2 regions of the Citrobacter europaeus genome follow, and region 1 is predicted to be linked to the other one. Evidence: predicted binding sites of a transcription regulator. Region 1 holds the regulator's gene; the other holds the start of a gene.
What was found. Region 1 encodes sigma-54, which starts transcription at its own class of promoters, with help from an activator protein. Its sites were predicted from a motif close to GTTGGCACANNTTTCGCTNT; they were not measured.

Region 1 (14,862 bases):
CCCAATCCTATGCGTTTTAAGGCGGATGCGCCTTCTGGTTATGTACGTAGTCGTCAGGCGTGGATTATGCGCCAAATGCGCCAGTTAGGCGGTGAGTCGTTTATGCGGGAACATAAGCTGTATTAGCGGAGTTATTGCCGGATGCGGCGTAAACGCCTTATCCGGCCTACTGGCTACGTTCTGTGTACTCGATTAATCTTCGTCAAAGCCTGAGTTAAACAGGGCAATTACCGCTGCCAGGGCTTCAACTTCCTGTGGACCCGTGGCTTCAACTTCTATCTGACGCCCTTTGGCGGAATCCAGCATCAGCAGAGCGATAACGCTGTTGGCCTCAGCTTCCGTTCCTTCATCATTACGCAGCAACACTTCTGCTTCGAAGCCCTGCATCAATTCAAACAGTTTCATGGCTGGGCGAGCATGCATACCCAGCTTATTCGTGATTTCAACGGTTTGCTTCACGGTCATGATTTACGTTTTTCCAGCGTGCGATGGCGTGACTGCACGTTTTTACCGCGTGAGCGGAAGTAGTCTGCCAGCTGCTCTGCAATATACACCGAACGGTGCTTCCCGCCGGTACAGCCGATGGCTACGGTGAGGTAGCTGCGGTTGTTGGTTTCCAGCATGGGTAACCATAGCTCAAGATAACTGCGAGTCTGGTAGATAAAATTGTGAACTTCTGTGTGCCTGTCGAGGAAGGCAGCGACGGGGCGGTCAAGACCGGTCATCGGGCGCAGCTTCGGATCCCAGTGCGGGTTAGGCAGGAAGCGCACGTCAAAGACGTAATCCGCGTCAATCGGGATACCGTGTTTGAAACCAAAGGATTCGAATACCATCGTCAATTCGCGTTCACGCTTGCCCAGCAGTCGGGTACGTAACATTTCCGCCAGTTCGTGCACGGACATTTCGGAGGTATCAACGATCAGGTCAGCACGAGAGCGCAGGGGCTCCAGCAAATCGCTTTCCTTATCGATAGCACTTTCCAGAGATAAGTTCTTGCTGGAAAGCGGATGCAGGCGACGGGTGTCGCTGTAGCGGCGAATCAGGGTGTTGCGATCGGCGTCAAGGAACAGCAACTGCGGTGAGAAGCCTTCAGGCAGGTTGTTCATCGCCTGCTCGAAAATTTCCGGGGACTCAGGCATGTTGCGCACATCAATGCTGACGGCCGCAGAAATCTGGCGATCGGCCAGAGTACGAGCCAGATCGGGCAACAGCACTACGGGAAGGTTATCCACGCAGTAAAAACCCATATCTTCCAGCGCACGCAGGGCGACAGATTTACCTGACCCCGAACGACCGCTGACGATCATCAGTACCATGTACTGTTTCTCCTCACAACGACAAAAAAGGATGCCATTGGGTTGTTATGCCTCATCCTGTCCACCTTCGGTGTCCGTGATGATTTGATACAACTCCTGGTCACTCTGTGCGGCGCGCAGGCGGCGGCAGATGGTTTTATCTGCCAGACGTTTGGCGACCAGTGACAACGTATGCAAATGCGTCTTGGTTTGGTCTGCCGGAACCAGTAGAGCAAAAAGCAGATCGACGGGTTGATTATCAATGGCGTCGAAAGCAATAGGCGTTTCAAGTTGCACAAACACGCCAACCGCGCGCATCGTGTCTTCTTCCAGCTTTCCGTGCGGAATAGCAATACCATTACCGATGCCGGTACTGCCCATTTTTTCACGCGTCAGAATGGCTTCAAATACCACCTGAGAGGGCAAGCTGAGCTGTTTTGCCGCCAGTTCACTGATGATTTCCAGTGCGCGTTTTTTGCTTTGGCAGTGAACGGCCGCGCGTGTACATTCCTGGTTAAGAACATTGCTCAGTTGTAGAGTCGTATCGTTATTTGTCATAATTTCACCTAAGCGCTAACTGTACAAATGGCCTGTTGTGCTACACAACAGGCCGTCCTGCACCCGCTAACTGCCCGGACAAGTTAGTGCTGTTTCAGTTTATCTTTATGTTTTGTTAACTGCCGAGCCAGTTTATCAATTAAACCGTCAATGGCGGCGTACATATCCTGACCTTCCGCGCTGGCATGAATTTCGCCACCGTTCACATGCAGTGTTGCGTCCGAGATATGTGTAACCTTCTCCACTTTCAACACAATATAGACCTGATTAATTCGGTCGAAATATTGTTCAAGCTTGGCGAATTTTGTATTCACAAAATCGCGCAGGGCTTCCGTGATTTCGACGTTGTTTCCAGTGATGTTGAGCTGCATAGTGTCTTCCTTATCGGTTGGGTCAGACCAGCTGTTTGCGCTGGTTAGACGGCGGAATGGATAAAGACTCTCGGTACTTCGCAACGGTGCGGCGTGCCACCATGATACCCTGTTCTGACAGCATAGAGGTTAACTTGCTGTCACTCAGCGGTTTCGCGGGGTTTTCCGCAGCAATTAATTTCTTCACCAGCGCACGGATAGCTGTGGACGAGGCTTCGCCTCCGCCTTCAGTGTTAACGTGACTGGAAAAGAAATACTTCAATTCAAAAATGCCGCGCGGACTGTGCAGATACTTTTGCGTGGTCACTCGGGAAATGGTCGATTCGTGCATCTCGACGGCCTGGGCGATATCCGCCAGCACCATCGGTTTCATAAACTCTTCGCCTTGCTCAAAGAAGGCTTGCTGCTGTTCAACGATGCAGCGACTGACGCGCAGCAGCGTATCATTGCGACTTTCCAGGCTTTTAATCAGCCACTTCGCATCCTGCAGATTGCTACGAATAAACTGGCTGTCAGCATCGTTGCGCGCGCTGTTGCACATGGCGGCGTAATGCTGGTTAATCTGCAGCCGTGGAATACTGTCGCCGTTGAGTTCGACCACCCAGCGATCGTTATGCTTACGCACCAACACATCCGGGATGACGTATTCCGGTTCGCCGGTTTGGATCGACTGTCCTGGGCGGGGATCGAGCGACTGGATGAGGTTGACGGCTTCTTTCAGCACATCTTCTTTCAGCCGGGTCACGCGCATCAGCGTGCGGAAGTCATGATTGGCTAACAGATCGAGATGATCGCTGATGATCAGGCGCGCTTCTTCCAGCCACGGCGTGGCTTTATCAAACTGTGAAAGTTGAATCAGTAAGCAGTCGCGGAGATCTTTGGCCGCTACGCCCACGGGATCAAAACGCTGAACGCGTTTAAGCACGGCTTCGATTTCGTCCATACCGACGTCGTCATCGCCCATGCTTTCGAGAATATCGTCCAGGGTTACGGTGAGATAACCGGTTTCGTCTACCGCATCAACGATGGATGTCGCAATGGCGCGATCGGTATCCGAGAACGGGGTCAGCTCCACTTGCCACATCAGGTAATCCTGCAGCGATTGCGTGGTCTCACCCTGGTACACAGGCAGTTCGTCGTCGATGTAATCTCCGCTGGTGCCAGAAGGCGTACCGGCGGTGTAAATTTCATCCCAACTGGCGTCAAGCGGTAGTTCCTCTGGCATCTCTTTTTGTTCGAGAGCATCTGCGGTGTCGAGGGATTCGCTGTCCTGTTTTTCCTGGGTATCAATTTCGTCGTGAAGATCGGTTTGCTCGAGCAGTGGGTTACTTTCCAGCGCTTGCTGAAGTTCTTGCTGAAGTTCCAGCGTGGACAGCTGCAACAGACGGATAGCCTGTTGTAGCTGAGGCGTCATCGCCAGTTGTTGGCTAAGCCTGAGTTGCAAACCTTGCTTCATGTTCAGAGTTATTCTCTCCTGCGGTGACGTGAAGTCTTCTACCCTATCAGAGTCTGAAGTCTTCCCCAAGGTATACGCGCTTAACGTGCTCATCCTGCAGTATTTCTGTTGGCGTGCCGTGCGCGATCAGGTGGCCCTGACTCACGATATAGGCGCGCTCACACACTGCCAGCGTTTCGCGAACGTTATGGTCGGTAATCAGCACCCCAAGCCCGCTGTCGCGCAGGTGTTCGATGATCCGTTTGATATCAATAACGGAAATCGGGTCAACACCGGCAAACGGTTCATCCAGCAGGATAAATTTCGGATTAGCCGCCAGTGCCCGGGCGATCTCCACGCGGCGTCGTTCACCACCGGAGAGCGACTGACCTAAGCTGTCGCGCAGGTGTTCGATGTGGAATTCTTCCATCAGCTCGTTAGCGCGATCTTCGCGCTGCTCGCTGGTCAGATCGTCGCGAATTTGCAGCACCGCCATCAGGTTATCAAACACGCTCAGGCGACGGAAAATAGACGCTTCCTGCGGCAAATAGCCGATGCCGCGACGCGCGCGCGCATGCAGAGGCAGCAGGCTGATGTCTTCGTCATCAATGATAATGTTGCCCGCATCGCGCGGGACAATGCCGACTACCATGTAAAAGGTCGTTGTCTTACCCGCACCGTTAGGCCCGAGCAAACCGACAATCTCCCCGGAGTTGACGGTCAGACTGACATCTTCCACTACACGGCGGCCCTTATAGGCTTTTGCAAGGTTCTTTGCAGTTAATGTTGCCATAACGAATCAGTTACCTTTTTTCTCTGCCGGAGCCTTGTTTTTGTCCTGCAACTGCGACGGAACCAGAACGGTGGTGACGCGTTTGCCTTTATCGCTGAAGGCCTGCATTTTCTGCTCTTTTACCAGATAGGTGATCTTATCGCCCGTGATGTTGCTATCGAGCTGTTCCAGGTAAGCCTTACCGGTAAGAACGACGAAGTCTTTTGCCAGTTCATAGTGCATGTGTGAGGCGCGGCCTTTCACCGGCTTACCGTTGTCCTGCATCTGGTAAAAGGTGGCGGGATCACCGTAACCATCAATCACTTCTTTACCGTCTTCACCGCCAGGGCGGGTTACGACGACTTTATCGGCGTTAATTTTAATGGTGCCCTGAGTCACAATCACGTTACCAGTAAACGTCACCACGTTGCCCTGCATATCCAGGGACTGCTGGTCCGACTCAATGTGAATCGGCTGCTCGGTATCGCCGGTAACGGCCAATGCCGGGATGCTGGCGGCCAGAAGTGAGCTGGCAAGCACAAGATTAAGGCTGAGTTTGTTTGTTTTGGATTTCATATGAGGTTCTAACCTTTTCAATCAGCTCGGCGTTCTTGCTGCGTAAGTTGCCGCGCATCTTCAGTCCGCTGGAGTTAAATGTTGTGCCATATAACGTGACGAGATCATCGGAAGTGACATCTTGTGTCACCAGGTTAATCTGCGCGTTATCGGTGGTAATTCTGCGTAGTTGAGAGTCGGGCACCAGGGCGTTGACCTCAACATGGCCGTACAGATACAGCATCCGATCGTTGGTCAATTTGGCTTTATCAGCCTTGATCGTCCAGGTCGGTACTTTATCTTTATCAAACGTGGTTAATACTGGTTGAGTAAACCACGAAACCGCTTGCTCCGAATAATATTCAACGTTTTGCGCGATCAAGTGATAGCTCAGTGCGCCTTCCGGACTATACACAACGGTATCAGTATGTTCGCTCTTATAGGTTGGCTCGTTGTTATTGACGACGACCTGAGCGGCGTCGTCTTTGTCAGCCAGATTAATACCAATCATCACAAGGACAGCCAGCGACAGTAGAATGATAACCCAACGTCTGGTTTTGCTCATATCGATTGCCCTTTGGCCTCGTCCAGTTTGCCCTGCGCCAGGAGTAATAAATCGCAGACTTCACGCACCGCGCCACGTCCCCCATCGATGCGGGTAACATAATCGGCGCGTGGGATCAGCAGAGGATGCGCATCCGCCACCGCCACGCTTAATCCCACTTGCGCCATCACCGGCCAGTCGATCAGGTCATCACCAACGTACGCGACATTTTCAGGCGCGACTGCCAGTTTGCTAAGGAGATCGTTAAAGGCGACCAGTTTGTCTGACTGCCCCTGATACAAATGCGTGATCCCCAATGTGGCACAGCGATCTTCTACAAGTTTAGCCTTTCGTCCGGTAATAATGGCAACCTCGATACCGGAAGTGAGCGCACAGCGAATTCCGTAACCATCGCGGACGTTAAAAGCCTTCAGCTCTTCACCGTTGTTGCCCATATAAATCAGACCATCAGACAGTACGCCATCCACATCCAGGATCAGCAAACGGATGTTCTCTGCCCGGGTGATAACGTCTGCGCTGACGGGTCCATAACAGGTCGCAAGCGACGCACCTGCTTTACTCATTTTCGTTATCCTTGAGTTTCTTACACTACACCTGCACGCAGCAGATCATGCATATGTAACACACCGAGTAACTGGTCGCCATCAGCAACCATTACCGAGGTGATATGGCGGGACTGCATTAAGTTCAGGGCATCGACGGCAAGAATACCCGGACGCACGCGAATGCCTCCAGGGGTCATCACATCGGCAATGCCTAACTGGCGTACATCAACGCCCATATCGAAAACGCGACGTAAATCGCCATCGGTGAAAATACCGTCAATCTTCATGGCATCATCGCAAATGACGGTCATGCCGAGATTTTTACGCGTGATCTCAAGTAAGGCGTCACGCAGGCTGGCGCTTTTAGTCACATGCGGGATCTCATCTCCCGTATGCATAATATCGTTAACGCGCAGCAAAAGCTTACGGCCCAGTGCGCCGCCGGGATGAGATAATGCAAAATCTTCCGCGGTAAAACCACGCGCTTTTAATAATGCCACGGCAAGCGCATCGCCCATTACCAGCGTGGCGGTTGTGCTGCTGGTCGGCGCCAGGCCTAACGGACAAGCTTCCTTGGGCACTTTAACACACAGATGCACATCTGCCGCACGCGCCATGCTGCTTTCCGGACGACCGGTCATGCAGATAAGCGGTACATGAAGACGTTTTAATACCGGGATCAACGCTGCTATCTCATTGGATTCACCGGAGTTAGAGATGGCGATAACCACATCCTGCGGCGAGACCATACCCAGATCGCCATGTGCGGCTTCGCCAGGATGTACGAAAAATGAGGGGGTACCGGTGCTGGCAAATGTGGCCGCCATCTTCCGTCCTATATGTCCTGATTTCCCCATCCCCATCACCACGACTTTGCCCGGGCAGCTGAATATTTTTTCGCATGCGAGAGTAAAATTTTGGTTGATGTACTGATCAAGCTCCGCCAGGCCTTCACGTTCAATTGCCAGGACTTCCTTGCCTGCTTGCTGAAAGTCAAAACCCGGTTGCAACTCTAAGTGCGACATAATGCGTTTCCAGTTATCCAACGAGAAGTGGCGATAACCAATACAACATCGCCAGCCATATGATAAAACCGCCGGTCAGTAGCGCACCCGCGCCGCGACCAATCTGGCGCGGGCGTCGCCAGCAGAGTAGTGCAAAAATTACGCTCACCAGCAGCATGACGCTATAGTCACGGGTGAAGGCCATCGGGTTGACTTCACCCGGCGTAATTAGCGCCGGTAGCCCGAGGACGATAACAATATTAAAAATGTTCGCGCCGATGATGTTACCGACGGCAATATCGTTCTCACCTTTACGCAGACCCGCAATCGCCGTTGCCAGCTCCGGCAGGCTGGTACCAATGGCGACCACCGTTAGCCCGATGGTGAGTTCGCTCATGGCGAAGTAGTTCGCCAGTACGGTTGCGTTATCTACCACCATACGCGTTGCCATTGGCATAATAATCAGCGCAATGCCCAACCACAAAAATGCGACCGGTAACCCGCCTTCGCGCGGTAACTCCGCAATCTGCTCGCGGGTCAGGCTGTCGTTGCCTTGTCGCTCGGCCAGGCGGGCGATTTTAACAATGAATAGCAGCCATAGCACGGCCAGAAGCAGAAGAAAGAATCCATCGCTGCGGCTCAACTGCCCGTCATACAGGACAGATGCGGCTAAAATACTTACCAGCAACATTAGCGGTAATTCACGACGCAGAACATCAGAATGCACGGTAAAAGGATGAATCAGCGCCGACAGGCCTAAAATAAGCAGGATGTTGGTAATGTTAGAGCCGATGGCGGTACCGACGGCTAAATCGAGTTGTCCATTTATTGATGCGGCAACCGAGACAATTATCTCGGGTAACGATGTCCCCATGCTGACCACGGTCATCCCGATGATAATGGGGGGAATACCGAAGTTTCGACATAAAATGGATGCGGCGAACACCAGACGGTCGGCACCGTAGACCACCAGAAGTAAACCAATTATTAACAGCGCCGTCGCTAAAAGCATCTAAAGTCCTTTCTTCAGGTATACTCGCCGGTCCACTTGAAGGATTTCTGGAAGCCGTAACGAATTCTTAATTTTGACTTTATGCGGCTAAAAAGTAAAACAAATGCCAGCTTTCGCTAACCAGGACAGGCAATAATCTGTAAATATGTTGGGTTCAGGGCTAAATTGAGCGCCAAACTCTTCGATTAACGAGGCAATAGTAAAGGATGAATCAATGGGTCAGTCTGTGGCGAATCTAGTCGATATGCGCGATGTCAGCTTTTCCCGAGGCGACCGCTGCATCTTTGATAATATTTCCCTGACGGTGCCGCGCGGTAAGGTAACGGCGATCATGGGGCCATCAGGCATTGGCAAGACAACGCTGTTGCGTCTGATTGGCGGACAAATCTCCCCGGATAAGGGCGAGATCCTGTTTGACGGCGAAAACGTCCCCGCCATGTCCCGTTCGCGTTTATTTACCGTGCGTAAGCGCATGAGCATGCTGTTTCAATCCGGTGCGCTGTTTACCGATATGAACGTGTTTGACAACGTCGCATACCCGTTGCGTGAGCATACAACGCTGCCTGCGCCGCTACTGAAAAGCACGGTAATGATGAAGCTTGAGGCCGTGGGCCTGCGGGGCGCGGCTAAATTAATGCCTTCTGAATTATCCGGTGGGATGGCGCGTCGCGCCGCGTTAGCTCGTGCTATCGCGCTGGAGCCAGACCTCATCATGTTTGATGAACCGTTCGTCGGCCAGGATCCCATCACCATGGGCGTGCTGGTGAAGCTGATTTCAGAACTGAACAGCGCGCTGGGCGTCACCTGCGTGGTAGTTTCCCATGACGTGCCAGAGGTGCTGAGTATTGCGGATTACGCCTATATTATGGCGGATAAAAAAATAGTGGCCTACGGTAGTGCTCAGGCGCTGCAAGAAAATGCCGATCCGCGAGTGCGTCAGTTCCTCGATGGTATTGCCGATGGGCCGGTTCCGTTCCGTTATCCGGCGGGCGACTACCACATCGATTTACTCAAAACAGGGAGTTAAGCCACCCATGTTGTTAAATGCGCTGGCATCACTCGGACATCGGGGAATAAAAACCCTCAGGACGTTCGGGCGAGCCGGATTAATGTTGTTCAATGCGGTTGTCGGCAAGCCGGAGTTTCGCAAACATGCGCCGCTGCTGATACGCCAGCTCTATAATGTCGGTGTCTTATCGATGCTGATCATTATAGTTTCTGGCGTGTTCATCGGTATGGTGCTGGGGTTGCAGGGATACCTGGTGCTGACGACCTACAGCGCGGAAACCAGCCTCGGTATGCTGGTGGCACTGTCATTGTTACGTGAGCTAGGACCGGTTGTTGCGGCGCTGCTGTTTGCCGGGCGGGCGGGGTCGGCCTTAACCGCAGAGATTGGCTTGATGCGGGCGACCGAACAGCTTTCCAGCCTGGAAATGATGGCCGTCGATCCTCTGCGCCGGGTTATCTCCCCGCGTTTTTGGGCCGGTGTCATTTCTTTGCCGCTGCTGACGATTATATTCGTCGCGGTGGGGATCTGGGGTGGTTCGCTGGTTGGCGTAAGCTGGAAAGGTATTGATGCCGGCTTTTTCTGGTCGGCGATGCAAAATGCCGTCGACTGGCGTCTGGATCTGGTCAACTGTCTGATTAAGAGCGTGGTGTTCGCCATTACGGTCACCTGGATTGCATTGTTCAATGGTTATGATGCGATCCCGACCTCTGCCGGGATTAGCCGGGCAACGACACGCACCGTAGTGCACGCCTCTCTTGCCGTTCTGGGGCTGGATTTTGTGCTGACCGCACTGATGTTTGGGAATTGAGTTCATGCAAACGAAAAAAAATGAAATTTGGGTCGGGTTATTCCTGCTGGTTGCGCTGCTGGCTGCGCTGTTTGTCTGCCTGAAGGCGGCGAACGTTACCTCAATGCGTACTGAGCCGACTTATACGATTTATGCGACCTTTGATAATATCGGTGGCCTGAGAGAGCGTTCTCCGGTGCGGATTGGCGGGGTGGTAGTTGGACGCGTATCGGACATCTCGTTAGATCCGAAAACGTACCTGCCGCGCGTGACGCTGGAAATCGAATCGCGTTTTAACCATATTCCTGACACCAGTTCTCTGAGCATCCGTACGTCCGGTCTGCTGGGCGAACAGTATCTGGCGCTGAATGTGGGTTTTGAAGATCCTGAGCTGGGAACGTCTATCCTCAAAGATGGCGGTACGATTCAGGACACGAAATCCGCGATGGTGCTGGAAGACATGATTGGTCAGTTCCTTTACAACAGCAACAGTAAAGGTGATGACAATAAGAATTCTGGCGATGCGCCAGCCGCAACGGAAGGCAATAATGAAGCCACTACGCCTGCGGGCGCAACGAAATAATCTCAGGAGAATCGACGTATGTTTAAACGATTGATGATGGTGGCTATGCTGGTGATTGCCCCACTTAGCGCGGCAACCGCAGCCGACCAGACGAACCCGTACAAACTGATGAATGAGGCGGCGCAGAAGACCTTTGACCGTCTGAAGAACGAGCAACCCAAAATCCGTTCCAATCCGGATTATCTGCGTCAGGTGGTCGATCAGGAACTGCTGCCTTATGTGCAGGTTAAGTATGCCGGTGCGCTGGTGCTCGGCCGTTACTACAAAGATGCGACACCGGCTCAGCGTGACGCCTATTTCGCTGCCTTCCGTGAATATCTGAAGCAGGCTTACGGTCAGGCGCTGGCGATGTACCACGGGCAGACCTATCAGATTGCCCCTGAGCAGCCGCTGGGTGATGCGACCATCGTGCCTATCCGCGTAACCATCATCGATCCAAACGGTCGTCCTCCGGTACGTCTGGATTTCCAGTGGCGTAAAAACTCCCAGACCGGTAACTGGCAGGCGTATGACATGATTGCCGAAGGCGTAAGTATGATCACCACTAAACAGAATGAGTGGAGCGACCTGCTGCGTACGAAAGGTATTGATGGCCTGACGGCACAGCTGAAATCTATTTCTCAGCAGAAAATCACCCTGGAAGAGAAAAAATAATGACGCAGTCACTCACCTGGACGCGTGAAGGCGACAAGCTGGTGCTGGTGGGAGAACTGGATCAGGACGTGTTAAACCCATTATGGGATGCGCGAGTTGAGGCGATGAAAGGGGTATCCTGCATCGACCTGAACCAGGTATCCCGGGTGGACACCGGTGGTCTGGCATTACTGCTGCACCTGATTAACCAGGGCAAGCAGCAGGGGAACAGCGTTTCGCTCGCTGGCGTTAACGATAAAGTGTATACGCTGGCGCAGCTTTACAATTTGCCTGACGACGTTCTTCCGCGTTAATTTTTGTAAGCCGGATAAGGTCTTGTAATGCTATCCGGCAACCCCTTTGCGGGGTATCTGCCACTAAAGCCTTGTCTGATTTATCAGCGGGGCTTTTTGCTTATTTATGACAGCGCCACTTTGCTCTAAGATGTTGGGCTGTTTTCACTATCTGACGAATGAAGATCCCATGGAAAATAATGAAATTCAGAGCGTGCTGATGAATGCACTCTCCCTCCAGGAAGTCCACGTTTCTGGCGACGGCAGTCACTTTCAGGTTATTGCCGTGGGTGAGATGTTTGAAGGCATGAGCCGGGTCAAGAAGCAGCAATCGGTCTATGGCCCGTTGATGGAGTACATTGCGGACAACCGCATTCATGCCGTGTCGATTAAGGCGTTTACCCCAGCGGAATGGGCACGCGATCGCAAACTTAACGGTTTTTGAGCTACGGGTGACGTGCCGGTAGCGAAGATAAATTCTTAACAGAGAACAGAATAATGGATAAATTTCGTGTTCAGGGGCCAACCAAGCTCCAGGGCGAAGTCACAATTTCAGGCGCTAAAAATGCCGCACTGCCGATCCTTTTCGCGGCGCTGCTGGCTGAAGAACCTGTAGAGATCCAAAACGTCCCGAAACTGAAGGACGTTGACACCTCAATGAAGCTGCTGAGCCAGCTGGGTGCGAAAGTTGAGCGTAATGGTTCCGTGCACATTGATGCGCGTGACGTGAACGTCTTCTGTGCGCCGTACGATCTGGTGAAAACCATGCGTGCGTCCATCTGGGCGCTCGGGCCGCTGGTTGCCCGCTTTGGTCAGGGCCAGGTTTCACTGCCGGGCGGCTGTACCATTGGCGCGCGTCCGGTTGACCTGCACATTACCGGTCTGGAGCAGTTAGGCGCGACAATTAAGCTGGAAGAAGGCTATGTGAAGGCGTCCGTTGATGGCCGTCTGAAAGGTGCGCATATCGTCATGGACAAAGTGAGCGTCGGCGCGACGGTCACTATCATGTGCGCAGCAACGCTTGCCGAAGGCACTACCATCATCGAAAACGCCGCGCGCGAGCCGGAGATCGTGGATACCGCGAACTTCCTGATTGCGCTGGGCGCAAAAATCACGGGGCAGGGTACCGATCGTATTACCATCGAAGGCGTTGAGCGCCTCGGCGGCGGTGTCTATCGCGTTCTGCCAGACCGTATCGAAACCGGTACTTTCCTGGTCGCAGCGGCAATTTCTCGCGGTAAAATTATCTGCCGTAATGCACAGCCAGATACGCTGGATGCCGTTCTGGCGAAGCTGCGTGATGCGGGTGCGGATATCGAAGTCGGCGACGACTGGATTAGCCTCGACATGCACGGCAAACGTCCGAAAGCGGTCAATGTGCGCACTGCGCCGCACCCGGCGTTCCCGACCGATATGCAGGCCCAGTTCACGCTGCTGAACCTGGTGGCAGAAGGGACGGGCTTCATCACGGAAACCGTGTTTGAGAACCGCTTTATGCATGTGCCTGAGCTGAGCCGTATGGGCGCTCATGCAGAAATCGAAAGCAATACCGTGATTTGTCACGGTGTGGAAACGCTCTCTGGCGCACAGGTTATGGCGACCGATCTGCGCGCATCCGCAAGCCTGGTGCTGGCAGGGTGTATTGCTGAAGGTACGACGGTAGTCGATCGTATTTATCACATCGATCGCGGCTATGAGCGCATCGAAGATAAACTGCGCGCGCTGGGCGCAAACATTGAGCGCGTGAAAGGCGAGTAACCGTCAACATCGCTTGTAACCCCCAGTTCTGTCGGCTGGGGGTTACTCCTCATCGGTGTTCATTCAGAACTCTGTTTCTCTCTGCGTCCTCGCATCATTCGTGTTCTGTCGATGAATTCATGCGTTTTTGCGTCATGGTAGCGTGACGGCCAAATCACCCAGGGATCGGTTCCCAGCGCCCGGGCGATAATCAATTCCCCTTTTGGCCATGGTCGGGTTAACGCATTGGCCAGCGTTGATGAACTTAATCCATTTTTGCGCGATTCAGCGGCCATTGAGGTCCCTTTCTTGCGCAGTCCGGCGATGATATCGGCCGGATGCCAGTCAATCAGCTTGCTTTCCATACACTCATCTCTCCTTTGGTTAACGACGTACGGTTCCACGATAGGTTGTGGCGACACTATAACGCCCGGAGAACGAATGTTCTAAAATGTTCACGTAAAGTGTGAGTATATTCAGAATATGCCAAGGTTATGGCTTGTTTGTGGGGAACTTGAAAGTTGTTATTAGAGCTTATAAGAACATCCCGCGCAGAGCACGGGATGAGGGAGGACGCTGAAAGGAATTAACGGTCGCGCTGTACGGCGATATGCGCCAGACCAATCAGCGCTTCTCGCCATGGCGTATCAGGCAGCACCTGCAGCGCAGCGATGGCCTTATCAGCCTCTTCTTCTGCACGTTGGCGAGTCCACTCCAGGGAACCACAGGCGTTCATTGCATCCAGAACTGGCTCCAGAAGGTGACGCCCATTACCTTGCTCAATGGCCTGGCGGATCATTTGCGCTTGCTCCGGCGAGCCGTGGCGCATGGCATGCAGCAGCGGCAGCGTTGGTTTACCTTCGTTGAGGTCATCGCCGACGTTTTTACCCAGTTGCTCGCCATCAGCGCTGTAATCCAGCAAATCGTCAATTAACTGGAAAGCGGTACCGAGATAACGGCCATAATCCTGCAACCCTTTCTCTTGTTCTTCGCTGCAACCTGCCAGAATGCCAGAACATTGGGCCGCCGCTTCAAACAAACGCGCGGTCTTACTGTAGATAACGCGCATATAGTTTTCTTCGGTGATGTCCGGATCGTTGACGTTCATCAACTGCAAGACTTCACCTTCGGCGATGACGTTGACCGCTTTCGACATGACTTCCAGTACTTTCAGCGAACCGAGGCTGGTCATCATTTGAAAAGCGCGGGTATAGATAAAATCGCCGACCAGCACGCTGGCCGCATTGCCAAAGGCTGCATTCGCCGTGGCTTTCCCGCGGCGCATGTCGGACTCATCCACAACATCGTCGTGCAACAGGGTCGCGGTGTGGATAAACTCGATGAGAGCCGCAATCGTAACGTGCGCATTATCCTGGTAACCAACGGCACGCGCTGCGAGTACGGCGATCATTGGGCGAATGCGTTTGCCGCCGCCGCTAACGATGTAGTACCCCAGTTGATTGATCAACTGAACGTCGGAATTGAGCTGTTCAAGGATTGTCGCATTGACCCCCGCCATATCTTGCGCGGTTAACTCATTGATTTTTTCTAAATTCATCGCAAAAGCCGGGCTTCTCGCCCCGATTACCTTACTGTATGAGAAGGTAACGTCGGGTTTAGGGTTATAAATATATGCTGATTGTACTGAAAAAACGCCGTAGATAAACGTTACCGTACATGTTGTGTTTTTTTTCTTCATGTATTGACG
Region 2 (14,862 bases), 680 kb from region 1:
CGATAAATTCTCCTACACCTTTGAACCGCACTATTTTATGCGCGTCAATGACTTCAATAGCAACAATGGAAAAGATCATCACTGGGAAATTACTAATACCTTTAAGTATCGTATTAATGAACACTGGCTGCCCTATCTGGAATTACGCTGGTTAGATCGCAATGTTGAGCCCTATCATCGTGAGCAAAACCAGATTCGTGTCGGGGCAAAGTATTTCTTCTGATCCTCCTGATGATAAAAAAAGCCGCTGAAATCAGCGGCTTTTTTATACTTACCTGAGGAAGAGCGTTAATTACTCTTCTTTCGCGCCACGCATTGCACGGCGACGATCGTTTTCAGTCAGGTGACGCTTACGGATACGGATAGAAGTTGGGGTAACTTCTACCAGTTCGTCGTCATCGATGAATTCCAGAGCCTGCTCCAGAGTCATCTTAACCGGTGGAACCAGAACCGTTGCTTCGTCAGTACCAGACGCACGCATGTTGGTCAGTTTCTTACCAGTCAGGCAGTTTACAGTCAGGTCGTTAGAGCGGCTGTGAATACCGATGATCTGGCCTTCGTAAACTTCTGCACCGTGACCCAGGAACAGCTTACCGCGGTCCTGCAGGCTGAACAGTGCGAACGCAACTGCTTTACCCTGGCCGTTGGAGATCAGAACGCCGTTCTGACGCTGACCCACATCACCCGCACGAACGTCGTCGTAGTGGCTGAAGGTGGAGTACAGCAGACCGGTACCGGAAGTCATGGTCATGAATTCTGAACGGAAGCCGATCAGACCACGGCTTGGGATCACGTAGTCAAGACGTACGCGGCCTTTGCCATCTGGATTCATGTTTTTCAGGTCGCCTTTACGCTCACCCAGAGCCTGCATGACAGACCCCTGATGCTGCTCTTCGACGTCCAGCGTTACGTTTTCGAACGGCTCTTGTTTACGGCCATCGATTTCGCGGAAGATTACTTTCGGACGGGAAACCGCCATTTCGAAACCTTCACGACGCATGTTTTCGATCAGAACAGACAGGTGCAGCTCACCACGACCAGATACACGGAACGCATCCGCATCTTCGGTTTCTTCAACGCGCAGGGCAACGTTGTGCACCAGCTCTTTGTTCAGGCGGTCAAGGATCTGACGAGAGGTAACATATTTACCTTCTTTACCACAGAACGGAGAGGTGTTTACGCAGAAGAACATGGTTACGGTCGGTTCATCAACGGACAGAGCCGGCAGCGCTTCGACATTCTGCGGGTCGCAGATGGTGTCGGAGATGTTCAGTTCGCCCAGACCGGTGATCGCGATGATATCGCCTGCTTCGGCAATATCACTCTCAATACGTTCCAGACCCAGATGAGTCAGAACTTTACCGACTTTACCGTTACGGGTTTTGCCTTCGCTATCAATGATAGTGATCTGCTGGTTCGGTTTAACTTTACCGCGTTTGATACGACCGATGCCGATTACGCCAACGTAGTTGTTGTAGTCCAACTGAGAGATTTGCATCTGCAGCGGGCCATCAAGGTCTACGCTCGGAGCCGGTACGCGATCAACGATGGTCTGATACAGCGGAGTCATGTCTTCAGCCATGTCTTCGTGATCCAGACCTGCGATACCGTTCAGCGCGGAAGCGTAAACGATCGGGAAGTCCAGCTGCTCGTCGGTAGCGTCGAGGTTAACGAACAGGTCGAATACCTGATCAACAACCCAGTCAGGACGCGCGCCAGGACGGTCAACTTTGTTGATAACAACAATTGGCTTCAGGCCATGGGCAAAGGCTTTTTTGGTCACGAAGCGCGTCTGCGGCATCGGACCGTCCATTGCATCCACCACCAGCAGCACGGAGTCGACCATGGACATTACACGTTCAACTTCACCACCGAAGTCGGCGTGCCCCGGGGTATCAACGATGTTGATACGGTAGTCATTCCATTTGATAGCGGTGTTTTTAGCGAGGATGGTAATCCCACGCTCTTTCTCCAAATCGTTGGAGTCCATCACGCGCTCTTGGGTTTCAGCACGTGCATCGAACGTACCGGATTGTTGGAGCAGCTTGTCTACCAGGGTCGTTTTACCATGGTCTACGTGCGCGATGATGGCGATGTTACGCAAATTTTCGATCACAACTTTGCCTCAGGCATTTTAGAAATAGCGCGTTATTGTACACGGATTAATCGCAGTACAAAACAGGATCACAAACATCCTCCGCAAACAAGTATTGCAGAGTTTCTTTGTGATCACATTCACGGAGCGTTAAAAGGGGTAATCTGACATGCTTTGCACCAATATGGTGCTTAATGTTCACATTAAAGCACTATAATGGTGCAATACTACCTTCATGGTGCAGCCCCTTTGCACGATAGTGCGCATGATAACGCCTTTTAGGGGCAATTTAAAAGTTGGCACAGATTTCGCTTTATATTTTTTACGGCGACACGGCCAATTTTTTGCAGAATTGAAGACTTCGTTACCACGACGACCATGACCAATCCGGGAGAGTAAGTATGTCCGCTGAACACGTTTTGACGATGCTGAACGAACACGAAGTGAAGTTTGTTGATTTACGCTTCACTGATACCAAAGGTAAAGAACAGCACGTCACTATTCCTGCTCATCAGGTAAATGCCGAATTCTTTGAAGAAGGCAAAATGTTTGACGGCTCCTCAATCGGTGGCTGGAAAGGCATTAACGAATCAGACATGGTTCTGATGCCAGATGCGTCTACTGCACTCATCGACCCGTTCTATGAAGAGTCTACCTTGATCATCCGTTGCGATATCCTGGAACCAGGTACGCTGCAGGGCTACGACCGCGATCCGCGCTCCATCGCTAAACGCGCTGAAGAGTATCTGCGCTCTACCGGCATCGCAGACACCGTTCTGTTCGGACCAGAGCCAGAATTCTTCCTGTTTGACGACATCCGTTTCGGCGCGTCTATTTCCGGTTCCCATGTGGCTATTGATGACATCGAAGGCGCATGGAACTCCTCCACCAAATACGAAGGTGGTAACAAAGGTCACCGCCCTGGCGTGAAAGGCGGTTACTTCCCGGTTCCTCCGGTAGATTCTTCTCAGGACATCCGTTCTACCATGTGTCTGATCATGGAAGAGATGGGCCTGGTCGTTGAAGCGCATCACCACGAAGTTGCTACCGCTGGCCAGAACGAAATCGCAACCCGCTTCAACACCATGACCAAAAAAGCGGATGAGATTCAGATCTACAAATATGTCGTTCACAACGTCGCTCACCGTTTCGGTAAAACCGCGACCTTTATGCCAAAACCAATGTTCGGCGATAACGGTTCCGGCATGCACTGCCACATGTCTCTGTCCAAGAACGGCGTAAACCTGTTCTCCGGTGACAAGTATGCGGGTCTGTCTGAGCAGGCGCTGTTCTACATCGGCGGCGTAATCAAACACGCTAAAGCGATCAACGCCCTGGCGAACCCGACCACTAACTCCTACAAGCGTCTGGTCCCAGGCTACGAAGCGCCGGTAATGCTGGCTTACTCTGCCCGTAACCGTTCTGCTTCTATCCGTATTCCGGTTGTTGCTTCTCCGAAAGCGCGTCGTATCGAAGTGCGTTTCCCGGACCCGGCTGCTAACCCGTACCTGTGCTTCGCAGCGCTGCTGATGGCTGGTCTTGACGGTATTAAGAACAAGATCCACCCGGGCGAAGCGATGGACAAAAACCTGTACGACCTGCCGCCGGAAGAAGCAAAAGAGATCCCACAGGTTGCTGGTTCTCTGGAAGAAGCACTGAAAGAACTGGATCTGGACCGTGAGTTCCTGACAGCAGGCGGCGTGTTCACCAATGAAGCGATCGATGCTTACATTACGCTGCGTCGCGAAGAAGATGACCGCGTGCGCATGACTCCGCACCCGGTAGAGTTTGAGCTGTACTACAGCGTTTAATTTAACTTTTACACTCTCACATAAAAACGTGCAGAGGATGTAATAACCAATGGATTTCTTGCTACAGCAAGGCGGCAATTGAGTGAATCCCCGGGAGCTTACATAAGTAAGTGACTGGGGTGAGCGAAAGCAGCCAACACAGCGGTAGGGAGAAAGACGAAGGTTTTAGTTGCCGTGGAACTTTTAGCCCATCTCTGGATGGGCTTTTTTCTCCACTAACAACCTGCTTTTTCGCGCTTTTTTGATGTAAAAAGCTATAATGCACTAAATTGGTGCAACACTTTTCAGGAGACTGCTGAATGGCAACCGGCACGCTGCCCGATGCTGGGCAGATCCTCAATTCTTTAATCAACAGCATCTTACTCGTCGACGATGAGCTGGCGGTACATTACGCCAACCCGGCAGCGCAACAGCTGCTCGCCCAAAGCTCCCGCAAACTGTTTGGTACTCCGCTTCCCGATCTGTTGAGTTATTTCTCCTTGAACATCGGGCTGATGCGAGAGAGCCTGGAAGCAGGCCAGGGCTTTACGGATAACGAAGTGACGCTGGTGATAGACAGCCACTCACATATCCTCTCTGTGACCGCTCAGAGGCTGCCTGATGGCCTTATCTTGCTGGAGATGGCGCCAATGGATAACCAGCGCCGTCTGAGCCAGGAACAGCTCCAGCACGCCCAGCAGATTGCCGCCCGCGATCTGGTGCGCGGCCTGGCACACGAAATTAAAAACCCGCTGGGTGGATTGCGCGGCGCGGCGCAACTTCTCAGTAAAGCGCTTCCGGACCCGGCGCTGACCGAATATACCAAAGTCATTATTGAGCAGGCCGACCGCCTGCGTAATCTGGTCGACCGTCTGCTGGGGCCACAACAGCCGGGTATGCACGTCACAGAGAGTATTCACAAAGTGGCGGAGCGCGTGGTGGCGCTGGTCTCAATGGAGCTACCGGAAAACGTCACGCTGATCCGGGATTACGATCCGAGTCTGCCGGAATTACTGCACGATCCGGACCAGATAGAGCAGGTTCTGTTAAACATCGTGCGTAACGCTTTGCAGGCGCTAGGACCAGAAGGCGGTGAGATCGTTCTGCGTACCCGCACCGCGTTTCAGCTCACGCTGCACGGCATGCGTTATCGCCTGGCGGCACGGATTGATGTTGAGGATAACGGTCCGGGTATCCCCTCGCATTTACAGGACACGCTGTTCTACCCAATGGTCAGCGGTCGCGAGGGCGGTACTGGCCTTGGCTTATCCATCGCCCGTAATTTGATTGATCAACATTCCGGCAAAATTGAATTTACCAGTTGGCCGGGTCATACCGAGTTCTCGGTTTACCTGCCTATCAGGAAATAAAGGTGACGTTTATGCAACGAGGAATAGTCTGGGTAGTTGATGACGATAGTTCCATCCGTTGGGTGCTTGAACGTGCGCTCGCAGGGGCAGGACTAAGCTGCACAACATTTGAAAGCGGTAAAGAGGTGCTGGACGCGCTGGCCAGCAAAACGCCGGATGTGCTGTTGTCGGATATTCGCATGCCGGGCATGGACGGTCTGACGCTGTTAAAACAGATTAAACAACGGCATCCGATGCTTCCGGTCATCATAATGACCGCGCACTCCGATCTGGATGCCGCCGTCAGCGCCTATCAGCAAGGGGCGTTTGATTATCTGCCCAAACCTTTTGATATTGATGAAGCCGTGGCGCTGGTCGAACGCGCCATCAGCCATTATCAGGAACAGCAGCAGCCGCGTAATGTTCAGATCAACGGCCCAACAACCGACATCATCGGCGAAGCGCCGGCAATGCAGGACGTCTTTCGCATTATTGGTCGCCTGTCCCGGTCTTCAATCAGCGTATTGATAAACGGAGAGTCAGGGACCGGTAAAGAGCTGGTCGCCCATGCGTTGCACCGTCATAGCCCGCGCGTCAAAGCGCCGTTTATCGCGCTGAACATGGCGGCTATTCCGAAAGATTTGATCGAGTCTGAACTGTTTGGTCACGAGAAAGGCGCGTTTACCGGGGCGAATACGATTCGTCAGGGCCGCTTTGAACAGGCAGACGGCGGTACGCTGTTCCTCGATGAAATAGGCGATATGCCGCTGGACGTACAAACGCGTTTATTGCGGGTATTAGCCGATGGACAGTTTTACCGCGTGGGTGGTTACGCACCGGTGAAAGTGGATGTGCGCATTATCGCCGCCACGCACCAAAACCTTGAACTGCGCGTACAGGAAGGCAAATTTCGTGAGGACTTATTCCATCGCCTGAACGTCATTCGGGTACATCTGCCGCCACTGCGCGAACGTCGGGAAGATATCCCACGCCTGGCGCGTCATTTCCTGCAGGAGGCCGCCCGCGAACTGGGAGTAGAAGCCAAGCAATTACACCCGGAAACCGAGGCGGCACTCACCCGTCTGGCCTGGCCTGGAAACGTGCGTCAGCTTGAAAACACCTGTCGCTGGTTAACCGTCATGGCCGCCGGACAGGAAGTACTGATTCAGGACTTACCAACCGAGCTGTTTGAAACCACCGTGCCTGACGCACCGTCACATATGCAACCAGACAGTTGGGCAACCCTGTTGGCACAGTGGGCGGATAGGGCATTACGTTCCGGTCATCAAAACCTGCTTTCTGAGGCGCAACCAGAGTTGGAGCGTACGCTGTTAACCACCGCGCTACGCCATACCCAAGGGCATAAACAGGAAGCTGCACGACTGCTCGGTTGGGGGCGTAATACCTTGACGCGGAAGTTAAAAGAACTCGGTATGGAGTGACAAATCGTCACTGTGTAAAGATTGATTATTAAGCGCAAATTGCTGCTATTTTGCGCTTTACTGTTCCGATGAGTTAAGTATGATCGTGCCCGGCAAACGGGGGAAGTTATCATGCTGGAATCAATGATTAATCTGCTGTCGAGCGGTGCAGTCGAAAGCCATACGCCACAAACTGCGGTTGCCGCAGTGCTGTGTGCGGCGCTGGTTGGGCTGTTCAGCTAGCGGGTTTGTCGGGTGGCGTTTCGCTTAACCGGCCTACGTAGTGAGATTTTGGTAGGCCCGGTAAGCGAAGCGCCACCGGGCAACCCGGTTAAATGACGCGCGAGAATTGCTGCATCCGCGCTTTCTGACGCAGATACGCATCGAAGCACATGCAAATATTACGGATCAGCAGGCGGCCCTTAGGCGTAACCTGAATTCCCTTCTCATTCACATCCACCAGCCCATCTTTCGCCAACGGCGCCAGCAGTTTCAGATCTTCGGCAAAATAGTCAGCAAAGTTCAGGTCCCATTGCTGTTCCACGGCGGCATAGTCGAGGCGGAAGTTGCAGATCAGGAGCTTAATAACATCCCGACGAATGCAGTCGTCGCGGGTCAGGGCGATTCCGCGCCACAGCGCGTCCCCCTGCTCGTCTACCTGCTGGTAATAGTGCTTCAGCTCTTTCTGGTTCTGCGCGTAGTTGTCGCCAATCATACTGATGGCCGATACGCCCATCCCCAGCAGATCGGTATCCCCCTGGGTGGTATAGCCCTGGAAATTGCGATGCAGAACACCCTCGCGTTGTGCAATGGCCAGTTCGTCATCCGGGCGGGCAAAATGATCCATACCAATAAACTGATAACCGGTTTCGGTCAGTGACGAGATGGTCTCCTGCAAGATATCCAGTTTCTGCTGCGCGCTGGGCAGGTCGGCATCTTTAATCTTACGCTGAGCGGCAAACAGCGTTGGCAGGTGCGCGTAGTTAAAGACGCTAAGACGGTCTGGATTCAACTCAGCCACGCGTTTCAGGGTAAAGGCAAAACTTTCCGGCGTCTGTTTTGGCAGGCCATAAATCAGATCGATATTTGTTGAGGTAAAACCAATCTCCCGCGCATGATTCAGCAGCGCAAAGATAAACTCCTCATCCTGCTCACGGTTCACCAGGCGCTGAACTTCTTTGTTGAAGTCCTGTACCCCCATGCTCAGGCGGTTAAAACCTTCAGCACGTAAATGATCGAGCACATCCAGCTCAATTTCACGCGGATCCACTTCGATCGAGATTTCGGCATCGTCGTTGAAGTTGAAGTTGCCACGCAGCAACGACATTAAACGGCTGATTTGCGCTTTATTCAGATACGTTGGCGTGCCGCCGCCCCAGTGCAACTGGCTGACATGGCGTCCGGCGAACAGAGGAGCGCGATGAATGATTTCTTGTTCCAGGGCATCGAGGTATTGATCGGCTTTATGCTGCTGGCGCGTCACAATCTTGTTGCAACCGCAGAAGTAGCACAGTTTATGGCAGAACGGGATATGAACGTACAGCGAGAGCGGACGCTCAGGATAACGCGCCACAGCCTTTAGAAATGCTTCAGTGCCGTAGTCTTCAGAAAACTCCAGCGCGGTCGGGTACGAGGTATATCGTGGCCCGGAATAGTTATATTTCTGGATCAGGGCCAGGTCCCAGTCTATTAACTGCTCTGACATGCTCACTCCTTCCGATGGCGTCTCTGGCGGGTACGGCGTACCGACTTAACCCCACTACGGGTGATAAGTCGGTTGCGCAGCCACTTCTGTCGCCGCGACAACCGCTGTAGTTTAACGAATAACCACACCAGATAACATATAACCGGAAGGGTTATAAGCAGGACGGGAAGACCCACGGTGTAAAACCGTTAGTTGCCGCCTTTCAGCAGGCGCATCATGTCTTCCTGTTTTTCTTCCTCTTCCTCTTCTTCCTCGTCATCGTAAGAAAGACCCAGCTTTTGCATCAGTTCATCGATGCGGTCCAGCTTGGCATCAACCCAGGTCTGATCTTCCGCGCTCAGGATTTCTCCTGCTTCAAGGCGCTCCAGCAGCGCATCCAGGCGCTCATCCGTTTCCAGTAAATCCAACTCAGCCTGTGGTGAAAGCATAGGTTTCTCACTCTTCGGTTTGTGCTGTTTGGTGACTTTTTCGGTCACGCCTAATGGAATGGGGTTTTTGCTGCCAATACGAGGATCTTTTTGCTTATTTTTGTTTCCGCCACCAGATGCGCCTTCGCTACCGGACGCACGGCTACCCGCCGCATGACCACGGTGTTTTTTCTGGCGCTTACGGTCGCGAGCTTCCTGGTTAATTTCTTCGCGTGTTTTACGACGCGCTTTTGCAGGACCTTTACCGCGTGGTGTAGAAGTTGGTTTCATCATGATTCGTCTTTGGCTGTATTTATTCAGTATATAATTGCGCCGGAATCTAGCAGAAATAAAGAAAAAAGGCGACAGAGTAATCTGTCGCCTTTTTTCCTGACTCTCAACCCTTACGGGCTCTACATTCCCTGTTGGCTATCAACACACCCTGTTTTTCCTTTAGCCTGAAACATTCCGTGTTGTTTCCATTTCCTTTTACTAACGTCTCCGGACGTTTGTCTTCCTGACAATCCTGTGTCTTCGCCTCCTGGCGCTCCTGACCCTCATCCTGAGTCGACTATCCTGTCAGCTTCCTCGCTATGGACACTACTTTACCGTTTTGGTTTAAACGTACAAGTAACCTGGGTAACAATTTCGGATTTTAAGAATAGCACCCTAATGTAACTCTATGATTTGTTTTAGTTCCGTCATTTTTTACTCTGTCATCTCGTATAGAAACTATCGGCAATGTCTCACAAAGTGCGAGGTTTTTACTTACACAGCCCACTCGTCGAAAAACCAGCCTTTTGCTGGGGTTCAGGTATAATCGCTGCAAAGCCCTGATTGATGGAGAGGACTGCTTTGACTAACTTGAATTATCAACAGACGCACTTTGTGATGAGTGCGCCTGATATTCGCCACCTACCTTCCGATACCGGAATAGAAGTGGCTTTTGCTGGCCGTTCCAACGCAGGCAAATCCAGTGCGCTAAATACCCTGACGAATCAAAAAGGTCTGGCGCGTACATCTAAAACGCCGGGTCGTACTCAGCTTATCAACCTGTTTGAAGTCGTTGACGGCAAACGCCTGGTCGATTTGCCAGGATACGGTTATGCCGAAGTTCCGGAAGAGATGAAGCGCAAATGGCAGCGCGCGCTGGCTGAATATCTGGAAAAACGACAGAGCCTGCAAGGTCTGGTGGTGCTTATGGATATTCGTCACCCGCTAAAAGATCTCGATCAACAGATGATCCTGTGGGCAGTTGAGAGCAACGTTCAGGTTCTGGTACTGCTGACTAAAGCAGATAAGTTGGCCAGCGGTGCGCGCAAAGCCCAGTTGAATATGGTGCGTGAAGCCGTACTGGCATTTAATGGTGATGTGCAGGTAGAAGCATTTTCATCACTGAAAAAGCTGGGTGTGGACAAACTACGGCAGAAGCTGGATAGCTGGTTTAGTGAACTGGCACCGGTTGAAGAGATACAGGACGGAGAATAACCCACCGTATTGCCGGATGGCGCCGCTGCGCGTCTTATCCGGCCTACAGATCTTTATTTTTGCTCTAAATAATTCGAGTTGCATAAAGGCGGCGACACAGCGAATCCCCAGGAGCTTACATCAGTAAGTGACTGGGGTGAGTGAGGAAGCCAACGCGTATGCAGCTTGAAGTATGACGAGCAAAATAAAAAACGCCCCAGTCATTACTGACTGGGGCGGCTAAAATATTCAGCCAAATCCGATTACGTGAAGTAAAAGGTCTGAAAGATAGAACATCTTACCTCTGTACCCTACGTGAATAACTTTACTCTTTTTTGAGCAGCTCAGAAAGCACTTTTTGTAATTTTTTTTCATTCCTTACATAGGGAATTCTAATGAACATCACAAAAAGTTCTATCTTATGTTGCTTAGTTACGAAAAAGGGGCGTTATTCAGTAAACCCTTAGTGCGCCTGATCCCAGTTTTCACCACTACCGACTTCCACCAGCAACGGCACGTCAATCTGGGTCTCATTTTCCATCAGTTGGTGGATCTTTTTAGAGACGCTTTCCAGGTCATCTTTATGCACTTCAAACACCAGTTCATCGTGTACCTGCATAATCATGCGCACGCGCGGGTGCTCGGTTTGCAGCCATCCATCCACCGCTATCATGGCGCGTTTGATAATGTCTGCGGCTGTACCCTGCATCGGGGCGTTAATTGCCGCACGCTCGGCACCTGCGCGACGAGCGCCATTACTGGATTTAATATCCGGTAAATAAAGACGACGCCCTTCCAGCGTCTCTACATAACCTTGCTCTTTCGCCTGCGCACGAGTTCGTTCCATATATTCCAGCACGCCAGGGTAGCGTTCAAAGTAGAGGTCCATGTACTTCTGCGCTTCTTTACGCGGAATATTCAACTGGCGCGCCAGACCAAAGGCACTCATCCCGTAGATCAGACCGAAGTTAATGGCTTTCGCGCTGCGGCGTTGTTCACTGGTCACGGAATCCAGCGGTAAGCCAAAAACTTCCGCCGCCGTTGCACGGTGAATATCTTTCCCTTCGGCAAACGCGGTAAGCAGGCCTTTATCACGTGAGAGATGCGCCATGATGCGCAATTCAATCTGCGAGTAGTCCGCAGAGACAATCACATAGTCTTCTGGCGCAATGAATGCCTGACGAATACGACGACCTTCGTCATTTCGTACCGGGATGTTCTGCAGATTTGGGTCCGTTGAAGACAAGCGCCCGGTAGCGGTAACCGCCTGATGATAGGAGGTGTGCACGCGCCCGGTTTTCTTGTTAATCATCAACGGAAGCTTGTCCGTATAGGTTGACTTCAGTTTTGCTAAGCCACGATATTCCAGGATGACTTTCGGCAACGGGTAATCCAGCGCGAGCTCTTCCAGTACCTCTTCCGACGTTGATGGCGCACCACCAGGGGTTTTCTTCAGCGGCTTAATACCCTGCTTTTCAAACAGGATAGTTTGAAGTTGCTTGGTGGAAGAGAGGTTAAACGCTTCTCCGGCGATCTCGTGTGCTTTTTGCTCCAGCTCGTTCAAACGCAGCGTCAGCTCTTCTGAATGCTTGTGCAGAACTGCCGGATCGATTTTCACACCGTTGCGCTCAACGCGAGACAAAACCGGCACCAGCGGCATATCGATATTTTCAAAGACGTTCAGCGGCCCTTTATGCTGCTGCAATTCCGGCCACATCTTCAGATGCAGCTGTAGCGTAACGTCGGCATCTTCCGCAGCGTAACGACCGGCTTCTTCCAGCGCTATCTGGTTAAAGGTCAGCTGGTTTTTGCCCTTTCCGGCGATCTCTTCAAAGGTGATGGTTTTATGTTTCAGCCAGCGGTCAGACAAGCTGTCCATATCGTGTCGGCCAGCGACGCTGTTCAGAATGTAGGATTCGAGCATGGTATCAAAGGTGATGCCGCGCAGCTCGATGCCATAGTTCGCCAGAATACCGCGATCGTACTTCAGGTTTTGCCCGACTTTGTGTGCGTTCTCATCTTCCAGCAGCGGCTTCAGCAGCGCCAGCGCGCGGTCACGAGCGATTTGATCGGGGGCGTCCAGGTAATCGTGGGCAACAGGAACATATGCAGCCACACCCGGTTCAATGGCAAAAGACAGGCCAACCAGATTCGCGGAGATGTTGTCCAGACTGTCAGTTTCAGTATCGAAAGCAAAAACAGGCGCTTTTTTTAGCTTCGCGATCCACTCTTCCAGCGTCGCTTCGTCCAGAATCGTCACATAGTTATCATACGAAAGAACCGTAGCCGGCTCTTCAGGCGTTTCATCGACAACGAGTGTTTCCTGTAGTTTTGCCGCCGGCTTCGTTCCTTTCGCCTGTGGCCATTTACCCGCTTCAACGTCGGTAACCCAACGTTTGAATTCATACTGTTTAAACAGGCCAAGCAGTTCTTCTGCTGCCGGTTGACGGACTTCCAGCTGCTCGCAGGTCAACTCCAGCTCAACATCCGTTTTGATAGTAGCCAATTGATAGGAGAGGTACGCCACCTCTTTATTCTGCTCAAGTTTGCCCGCCATGGTTTTCGCACCACGGAAAGTCAGCCCCGCTATTTTGTCTGACTCAGCATAGAGGGTATCCAGCCCACCCAGCCCCTGCAGCAGAGCCTGCGCGGTTTTTTCACCTACGCCTGGAACGCCAGGAATGTTATCTGAGGAGTCCCCCATCAGCGCCAGGAAATCGATGATCAGTTCCGGCGGGACGCCGTACTTATTCACCACTTCATCCGGGCCGAGGATCGTATTGGTCATGGTGTTGATCAGGGTGATATTCGGCGTCACTAACTGAGCCATATCTTTATCGCCAGTGCTAATCAGCACCGGACGACCCACCTTCTCTGCTTCCCGCGCCAGCGTACCGATAACATCGTCCGCCTCCACGCCTGATACGGCCAACAGTGGCAACCCCATCGCTTTTACCATCGCATGCAGGGGTTCAATCTGCGCTCGCAGATCGTCCGGCATAGGTGGGCGGTGCGACTTGTAGTGTTCGAATAACTCATCACGGAAGGTTTTACCCTTAGCGTCGAATACCACCGCTGCATGGGTCGGCTGATATTGCAGAATCAAGCTACGCAGCATGTTGAGCACGCCATACATCGCGCCAGTAGGCTCCCCTGCACTGTTAGTCAGCGGCGGGAACGCATGGTATGCGCGATAAAGGTAAGAGGAGCCATCTACAAGGATAAGGGGGTTTTCTGGGATCTGAACCATAATGTCCGTGCCTGTTTATCAGATTATGGGTAAAGGATGCCACAGACAGGATAAAAACATGAGTTTTTCGCCGCATTTGTCGAAAAACTTTTGCAGTTCTTCTGCTTTGCTCGCAAACACGGCTGTGGATAACTTTGTGAATAAATAATTTTCAGTTCTTTAAATATAGCAAGGCAATTAGTGCTTCATTGTATTTATGTATATTTTTCATAATCTTAATTTAGCGCGCAGCATTTTATTCCATTTTTCCAGCTTATATCCTGATGTGGATAGATATTCTCTTTTTTTCTATTCAGGGAAGAGCCATCATTTGGTTCGTTTTCTGATAAAATCAGCCCCTTGCGCCTCTTTAGCGCACTATCTATGGCTAACCTTTTGAATAATTTAATTATGACGAGAATACTCGCTGCGATAACGCTGTTGCTGAGTATCGTATTGACCATATTGGTCACGATTTTTTGTTCTGTGCCGATCATCCTTGCCGGAGTTGTGAAACTCCTTTTGCCCGTTCCTGTCGTCTGGCGCAAGGTTTCCGTGTTCTGTAATTTCATGATGTACTGCTGGTGTGAAGGTCTGGCGCTACTGCTACACCTCAATCCGCGACTGAAATGGGATGTCGAGGGACTGGAAGGTCTTAGCAAGAAAAACTGGTATCTGCTCATTTGTAACCATTACAGCTGGGCCGATATTGTTGTGCTTTGCGTTCTGTTCCGTAAACGCATCCCGATGAATAAATATTTCCTCAAGCAACAGCTGGCCTGGGTGCCCTTTATTGGCCTGGCCTGCTGGGCGCTGGACATGCCGTTCATGAAACGCTATTCGCGTGGCTATCTGCTCCGCCATCCGGAACGGCGCGGAAAAGATGTCGAAACAACACGTCGTTCCTGCGAGAAGTTTCGCGTACACCCGACAACCATTGTGAATTTTGTCGAAGGTTCACGCTTTACCAAAGAGAAACGCGAGCAAACCCGCTCTCCTTATCAAAACCTACTCCCACCCAAGGCAGCCGGTATTGCGATGGCATTGAACGTACTGGGTTCACAGTTCGATAAAATGTTGAACGTCACGTTGTGCTATCCGGAAAACAGTAGCCGACCGTTCTACGATATGTTGAGCGGTAAGCTAACGCGGATTGTCGTGCGGGTGAATCTGGAGCCAATTGATGAAGAGTTGCACGGTGATTACGTGAACGATAAAGGATTCAAGCGTCGGTTTCAGCTCTGGCTAAATACGCTATGGAGTGAGAAAGACGCGCAGCTCGACGCGATTAAAGCCTCAAATAAAAAAGCCGGTCAGTGACCGGCTTTTGCTTTTATTTCTGACCAACCAGGTATTTCACGGTATCCGCATACTGTTGTACAAAGATATCCATGCTGCT

Region 2: glnA (glutamate--ammonia ligase) is a predicted target of sigma-54. The motif match lies at 2,391-2,410, and genes of this name have one in related genera.

What each region holds. Positions count from the first base shown of each region.
Region 1 is NZ_CP148084.1:512,784-527,645, forward strand. It holds gene mtgA (monofunctional biosynthetic peptidoglycan transglycosylase) at 1-126, shown strand, start outside; gene npr (PTS phosphocarrier protein NPr) at 193-465, opposite strand; gene rapZ (RNase adapter RapZ) at 462-1,316, opposite strand; gene ptsN (PTS IIA-like nitrogen regulatory protein PtsN) at 1,362-1,853, opposite strand; gene hpf (ribosome hibernation promoting factor) at 1,937-2,224, opposite strand; gene rpoN (RNA polymerase factor sigma-54) at 2,247-3,680, opposite strand; gene lptB (LPS export ABC transporter ATP-binding protein) at 3,727-4,452, opposite strand; gene lptA (lipopolysaccharide ABC transporter substrate-binding protein LptA) at 4,459-5,007, opposite strand; gene lptC (LPS export ABC transporter periplasmic protein LptC) at 4,976-5,551, opposite strand; gene kdsC (3-deoxy-manno-octulosonate-8-phosphatase KdsC) at 5,548-6,114, opposite strand; gene kdsD (arabinose-5-phosphate isomerase KdsD) at 6,135-7,121, opposite strand; gene WHR59_RS02535 (calcium/sodium antiporter) at 7,135-8,112, opposite strand; gene mlaF (phospholipid ABC transporter ATP-binding protein MlaF) at 8,327-9,139, shown strand; gene mlaE (lipid asymmetry maintenance ABC transporter permease subunit MlaE) at 9,147-9,929, shown strand; gene mlaD (outer membrane lipid asymmetry maintenance protein MlaD) at 9,934-10,491, shown strand; gene mlaC (phospholipid-binding protein MlaC) at 10,510-11,145, shown strand; gene mlaB (lipid asymmetry maintenance protein MlaB) at 11,145-11,438, shown strand; gene ibaG (BolA family iron metabolism protein IbaG) at 11,608-11,862, shown strand; gene murA (UDP-N-acetylglucosamine 1-carboxyvinyltransferase) at 11,916-13,175, shown strand; gene sfsB (DNA-binding transcriptional regulator SfsB) at 13,235-13,519, opposite strand; gene ispB (octaprenyl diphosphate synthase) at 13,741-14,712, opposite strand.
Region 2 is NZ_CP148084.1:4,960,262-4,975,123, forward strand. It holds gene ompL (porin OmpL) at 1-223, shown strand, start outside; gene typA (ribosome-dependent GTPase TypA) at 293-2,116, opposite strand; gene glnA (glutamate--ammonia ligase) at 2,497-3,906, shown strand; gene glnL (nitrogen regulation protein NR(II)) at 4,206-5,255, shown strand; gene glnG (nitrogen regulation protein NR(I)) at 5,267-6,676, shown strand; gene WHR59_RS23255 (YshB family small membrane protein) at 6,788-6,898, shown strand; gene hemN (oxygen-independent coproporphyrinogen III oxidase) at 6,987-8,360, opposite strand; gene yihI (Der GTPase-activating protein YihI) at 8,549-9,058, opposite strand; partial or broken gene WHR59_RS23270 (hypothetical protein) at 9,165-9,413, opposite strand; gene yihA (ribosome biogenesis GTP-binding protein YihA/YsxC) at 9,623-10,255, shown strand; gene polA (DNA polymerase I) at 10,698-13,484, opposite strand; gene WHR59_RS24540 (hypothetical protein) at 13,700-14,035, opposite strand; gene WHR59_RS23285 (acyltransferase) at 13,929-14,783, shown strand; gene dsbA (thiol:disulfide interchange protein DsbA) at 14,797-14,862, opposite strand, start outside.